Linked DNA regions of Paraglaciecola psychrophila 170. The protein of the gene in region 1 interacts with the protein of each later gene in a pairwise test. Links are inferred from orthologs where the notes say so. Each region holds a gene or a part of one and is shown on either strand. Other genes may lie near its edges. The genes, in order: C427_RS00625 and C427_RS06560.

Region 1 (3,258 bases):
TGCCTAACTAAATGTGCACCAGCAAAGGCGGTTAAAATAACGATAGCTACGGTGTACCAACCACCTATTTGTTCACCCACGTTGATCAATATGGCTATTTCGACAATAGGTAAAATTGCGAATAATAAAAATAGTTTAAACAAAGATGCCTCGTTATTTGAGCTTTACGTAACAAGCTTTACGTATACTCTCTATGTTAATGTGTTGGTAATGATATTGGGACTGAATAACAAAACTCCAGCATATATACCATCATATTGTTACAGAGTGTTGTTTGGATTGTCTAACGAGTTTAGTGCCCAAGAGCTTTTTATCTTTTAAGTTTATCTTATTTAGCAAAGTAGTGAAATTTGACTCTTAAAGATTGGGTCTCTAAACAAAGTAATGTGTCGTGAATATGCAGTCTTAATATTTTGTTAAGGTTTGTGCTTTAATATTATTTAATAATCCCCGTTGGTCCATTGGTATAATGAACATAGTGCCAAGTTACCTTTTATATAAGAAGTGTTGTCGATGAAGTTCAGTATTAGATATTATGTTTTACTACTTAGTTTTTGTTTTTTTTCATCTGTGGTTACGGCGCAAACATCCGATCCTTTAAGTGATCTGTTTGCTGACGAACCAGAATTTTTACAAGTAGATGAAGCGTTTCAATTCGATTTCGCCCAGCAAGGCGATCAGCTCACCCTAAGCTGGAAAATAGCTGATGGTTATTATCTGTATAAAAAGCAGTTTAAAACAGTTGTTAAGCAAGCTGAGTTGGGTATGCCCGTTTTTCCAGTGGCCGAACAAATTGAAGATGAGTTTTATGGATTATCTGACGTATTTCGTAACCAACTAGATATAACTTACCCCATAGTATCCTCAGTGCAAGATGGCATAGTTAAAATTCGTTATCAGGGTTGTGCTGACGCTGGTTTGTGTTATCCACCTACTACTAGAGAAGTGTATCTGAATCAGGTCGGAAATGTTTCTGAAGCGGAGTCTAACCAATTATCAAAAGATTCAGCAATTGAATCAAATACTCAAGCACCCATTTCAGAGCAATTTGAGTTAGCCAGTCTGTTGTCTAGTGAACAGAGTTTATTTATCACCCTGCTGTTATTTTTAGGCTTAGGTATTGGTTTAGCATTTACACCTTGTGTATTTCCTATGTATCCAATTTTGTCTGGTATTGTGATTGGTCAAGGTAAAACTATTAGCACGTCCCGAGCGTTTACTTTGTCATTTGTATATGTACAAGGTATGGCTATCACTTACTCGTTGTTGGGATTGATTGTTGCTTCTGCAGGTGTGCAATTTCAGGCTGGTTTACAACATCCGGCTATTTTAATTGCGCTAATTGTCATATTTGTGTTGTTAGCAGTCGTGATGTTTGGTGCCTATGAGTTGCAATTGCCTTCTTCATGGCAAGAAAAGCTCAACGCCATGAGCAATAAACAAACCAGTGGAAGTTACTTTGGGGTGTTGGCGATGGGGGCGATTTCTGGTTTAGTGGCTTCTCCGTGCACCACTGCGCCGCTGACCGGGATTTTGTTATTTATCGCCCAAAGTGGTGATTTAGTGCTGGGGTTCAGTGCATTGTATGTATTGAGTTTAGGTATGGGTATTCCGTTGATTTTATTCGGCATTACGGGTGGTAAATTGTTACCCAAGGCAGGTAACTGGATGAACGTTGTTAAAGTCACGTTTGGTTTTATGATGCTGGCAGTTGCCATTATGTTTGTAGAACGTTTAGTTTCACATGTTGCTACCGACATCGCTTGGACATTGCTTGGCTTAACTACTTTCACATATTTCTTTGTGATGAATCAAAACAGCCCAACAAATTTTTATAAAGGCCTTCGTGCATTTTTGATCTTCATTGGCCTGTTTTTTTCAGCCGGTTATGGTTATCAAACATTCAATGGGTTCGGCCACAGCGATACTCAAGCTCAATCAAATAATACCCCTGTCGCGCATCAAGAATTTCTGAGCGTAAGCAGTATCGAAAGCTTCAATCTAGCACTAGCCGAGGCCAATGCTAATGGGCAAACAGTAATGTTAGACCTTTACGCAGATTGGTGTGTAGCGTGTAAAGAGTTTGAAAAATATACATTCCCCGATAGTCAGGTCGTGGCAGCGTTGAGCGATTCCGTTCTAATGCAGATTGATTTAACTGATAACACTGATAACAATATTGCATTCCAAGAGAAGTTTTCAGTGTTAGGTTTACCGACTATCTTATTTTTTGATACTCAAGGACAAGAGATAAGTACGGCTAGAGTGACAGGTTTTATGCGTGCCGCACCTTTTGCTGAGCATGTGAATAACCTTTTTGCTAAGTAACTGTGTCTTGTACTATCACTCGGTTTTTATAACTAAATTTTTTACTACTTTTTCCTTAACTTTTTTTACAGCCATATTCAGTATGTTGGTTACCTGTAGTTCTTTTGCGAACTCAGGTAATTACTGCATGGATGATTGGGCATGTGTAGAGAAAATAGAGAACAACAAGCAGGTCGGTTATTGGCTTTACAATAAAAAACCTTTTGTGGTGACTGTCACCTTAGAAGTGGACACCAATAACTTAAAAACGTCTGCCACAAACCAGCGCCAACATATTGTTAACCAAGTGCTTCAAGGGTATCAGCGAGTTAAAGTGCTTGAGTTGCAGCCCATCAACATTAGACGAAAAATTTGGTATGACGAATCTTTTTATTGGGCACCAGGCAATATGCTGGCGAAACATCAAGGGGATACTGTTTATCAAAACCCATATGCTCAAGGTGATTATTTCCCTATAGTACAAGGCTTTGGCGGTGGATATAGCCACAGTGGGCCATCAAGGTATGCGGTTGATTTTGCTATGCCTATTGGTACTGCTATACATGCAGCTAGGGCAGGGGTTGTGATTGACTTAATTGAGCATCATACACGGGGAGGTGCTAGTCGAAAATACGCTAAATATGCTAATTACGTAGTGATTTTGCATGATGATGACACCACAGGTGAGTATTACCATCTGAGAAAAAATGGCGTTACGGTTGCACAAGGTGTGCGCGTTATTGCAGGTCAAAAAATAGGTTACTCGGGTAATACGGGGTTCTCTTCTTTGCCGCACTTACACTTTGCGGTATATCAAGCAATGCCTTTTGGAAAGTATCAATCACTGCCTTTTGTGTTTGAATAAAGACTGGGTCTTATCTCTATTCCTAGTTTAAGTTATCTACCGTGTCTTTTCTAATAGTGCGAGAATATCGATTGCCGGAACCGGTT
Region 2 (3,331 bases), 1.4 Mb from region 1 along the record:
ATGCCTTGGCTAGTGGGTACTGCTTTGATCCATAGTTTAGCTGTCACAGAAAAACGTAAAGTGTTTAAGTCTTGGACCGTATTGTTAGCTATATCTGCGTTTTCATTAAGCCTGCTTGGTACGTTTCTGGTGCGTTCAGGGGTGTTGGTTTCAGTACATTCATTCGCTAGCGACCCTAGTCGTGGTTTATTTATTCTTGGCTTACTAGTCATAATTATCGGCGGCTCTTTGGCTTTGTATGCCTATAGGGCTCCGCAATTGAAAGGGAATGGAAGATACCAACTGTTTTCAAGAGAAGTGTTATTGATTGGTAATAACGTGTTCTTAACCGCGGCTACTTTGGTCGTGTTGTTAGGTACCTTGTTACCCTTGGTACATAAAGAAATCGGTATGGGCTCTATTTCAATCGGCGCACCCTTTTTTAACCAAATGTTTACTTATCTTATTGTGCCGTTTGTACTGTTTATGGGAATTGGCCCGCTGTCACGCTGGAAAAGCCAATCTCCTCAAGCGTTATATAAGCAACTACTGATTGCATTTGGTTTAAGTGTGTCGGCTGGTATTTTGGTGAATGCTAGTTTCGAACAATCTAGCTATATGGCAGCGTTAGGCTTAGTCATGAGTTTTTGGATTATTATTACGACTATCATGGAAATACGGCAGCGTATTCAACCACAAGTTGAGTCAGGTAAATTCACCATTTCACAAAGCCTTAAAAAACTGACCCGAAGCCATTGGGGCATGGTATCGGGGCATCTTGGTTTTGCGGTAACACTCATCGGCATTGCATTAGTTAGTGCATATAGTGTGGAGCGCAATGTACGTATGGGGTCAGGAGATCGCGTCACTTTGCAAGGTTATGAATTTGTATTTAAAGGGGTTTCTGAATTTACAGGACCTAATTATACAGCCGATGTTGGGCATCTAGATGTTTTCCAAAACGGGCAAAAAATATCGTCACTTGCTGCCGAAAAACGTTTTTATCCGGTACAACGAAATGTTATGACGGAAGCGGGCATTGACTCGGGCTTAACTCGAGACTTATTTGTAGCATTGGGCGAGCAGCTTAAAAATGGCGATTGGTCGTTACGCATTTATGTGAAACCTTTTATTAACTGGATATGGTTAGGCGCATTTATAATGGCGTTTGGCGGCGTGTTGTCGATTAGCGATAAGCGGTATCGAATGACGAAATTAGGGACCAAACTTAAAGCTAATGCAACTCCAAATCCAGCTTTGAAGGAGCAAATATCTTGAAAAAAGTGGCGTTGTATTTAATTCCACTGGGATTATTTTTAGGCTTAATAATATTTTTGTACCAAGGTTTGTTTTCTAACCCAAGAGAGCATAAGTCCAGTTTGCTTGAAAAACCCATGCCTGAATTTGTTTTGCCTGACTTGATGGATATCCAGCAAACTTATACTCAAGACGTGTTTCTTGGCAAAGTAACGTTACTCAATGTGTGGGGAGTGTGGTGTATCACCTGCGCCATTGAGTTGCCTTATCTCACACAGTTGCAAGTTGAGGGTAAACATATAGTTGGCTTGTACTACGACCAAGATATTGATCCTGATTTTGGGATTAAAACCGTCGAACGAGTGCAACAGGAAGTAACAGATAAGCTCAGACAATTAGGTAATCCTTACGCTTACAATATATTCGATGTTAAACGCGATTTATCATTAGATCTTGGCGTAACTGGTGCCCCTGAAACCTACTTAATTGATCAACAAGGTAAGATACGTTTGCATCATATTGGAGATATCAATCCACGGGTCTGGAATAAAAAGTTTGCGCCTATATATGACACTTTGGTGGCGCAATGAATCGATTAGTCTGCACTTTAGTTATTTTAATGCTTAGTTGCTTCGGTAGCCTAGCATTAGCGACAGAAGACAAGTTTCATTTTGATGAGCCTAAAAAAGATGCCCTATTTTTAGAGTTAACCAAAGAATTACGTTGTCCTAAATGTCAGAATCAAAACATTGCTGATTCTGACGCTATGATAGCAGTGGATTTAAAACGCAAGGTCTATGAGTTGCTGCAAAAAGGTAACGACAGACAACAAGTTATTGATTTTATGAAACAACGTTATGGCGACTTTGTTTATTACCAACCGCCTGTTAACCCTATGACCATTTGGTTATGGGTATTGCCAATACTATTTATTGTTGTTGCTGTGGTTGGAGTAGTGATGACCCGTAAACGCCAAGCACCTGAGATAAGCAATGAACAACTAGCTAAAGCACAAGCAATTTTGGAGCGTGACGAGTGAGTCTTTTTTATCTAGGTGCAGCCATATCCGTTGTTATTTTCATGTTATTTATCATTTTTCCTTGGTTCAGAAAGGCCAACGATGATTCTGTAAGCAGATTAACTAATAAAGGGCTGATTAAACAACGTCTGATTGAATTACACACCGAGCAACAGCAAGGTTTGCTGAGTGATTCAGACAGGTTGCAGTCAGAAAATGAGCTAAAGCTGGCTTTGTTGGATGAAACTAAAACAAGTCAAACTAATGAGGCGAGTGTGGGTATTCCCCTCGCAATTGGTGCATTGGTTAGTTTGTCAGTTGGCATAGGTACATATCTATACTCTAACCAGATTCAACGCGTTGATGAATGGCTGATGGCGCAACAACAAACCAGCGAACTTGGGCAACGGATGATCAGTGGCGATGAAAACCTTAACCTAAAAGATTTACAAACGTTTGCTTTAGGGCTTAGAACCAAATTGGTAGATACACCAGAAGATGCCACGGGGTGGATGTTATTAGGTCGAGTATCTGGGGCTATTAATAGAGTAGACAGTGCCATTCAAGCTTTTGAAAAGTCTTTAAAATTTGATCCTAATAATGTGGGGACTTTATCTAGCTACGCTCAAGCGTTATTGATGACGGGCCAAGAGCAACAAGTATTACAAGCTAAACAAGTGTTGTTGCAAATACTGGACTTAGAACCAGATAACACTAATGCTATGGGGGTTTTGGCCATTGCTGCCTCTGAGTTAGGTGACAAACTATTAGCCCTGGAAAATTGGCAAAGGTTATTGGCTTTTATACCGGACACCGATCCCAATTTTGCTGCTGTTAATCAACGTATTTTGCAATTACAGACCGATTTACAGCAAGATAATCAACAAGTAGCTCAAAACAAGCCTAACCTAACTACCGACAGTCTAAGTTCAACTAGAGTGTCGGTAACGATTAATATTAGTGATGAATTGCAGTCTAAATTACCTGAAAATGGTTTTTTATTCGTTTTCGCTCAAGAAAGTAGCGGACAAATGAAAATGCCTGCAGCCGTAGTAAAAATGCCTCTTGGGGAATTCC

What was found.
Region 2: the proteins of C427_RS00625 (region 1) and C427_RS06560 interact in binary tests that used the Escherichia coli proteins (3 or more experiments, as listed by UniProt). The link is inferred for Paraglaciecola psychrophila 170 from one-to-one orthologs.

The regions. Positions count from the first base shown.
Region 1 is NC_020514.1:132,290-135,547, forward strand. What follows is about bases 24-2,949. They hold C427_RS00625 (protein-disulfide reductase DsbD), read left to right. Parts: upstream 24-570; coding sequence 571-2,328; downstream 2,329-2,949. Other genes in these bases: C427_RS00620 (FxsA family protein), read right to left, coding at 24-143; C427_RS00630 (M23 family metallopeptidase), read left to right, coding at 2,456-2,949. Outside these bases: more of C427_RS00620, read right to left, coding at 1-23; more of C427_RS00630, read left to right, coding at 2,950-3,172. UniProt on the Escherichia coli protein: Required to facilitate the formation of correct disulfide bonds in some periplasmic proteins and for the assembly of the periplasmic c-type cytochromes.
Region 2 is NC_020514.1:1,521,019-1,524,349, forward strand. The notes cover bases 41-3,039. They hold C427_RS06560 (DsbE family thiol:disulfide interchange protein), read left to right. Parts: upstream 41-1,253; coding sequence 1,254-1,826; downstream 1,827-3,039. Other genes in these bases: C427_RS06555 (heme lyase CcmF/NrfE family subunit), read left to right, coding at 41-1,257; C427_RS06565 (cytochrome c-type biogenesis protein), read left to right, coding at 1,823-2,275; ccmI (c-type cytochrome biogenesis protein CcmI), read left to right, coding at 2,272-3,039. In the rest of the region: more of C427_RS06555, read left to right, coding at 1-40; more of ccmI, read left to right, coding at 3,040-3,331. UniProt on the Escherichia coli protein: Involved in disulfide bond formation. Catalyzes a late, reductive step in the assembly of periplasmic c-type cytochromes, probably the reduction of disulfide bonds of the apocytochrome c to allow covalent linkage with the heme.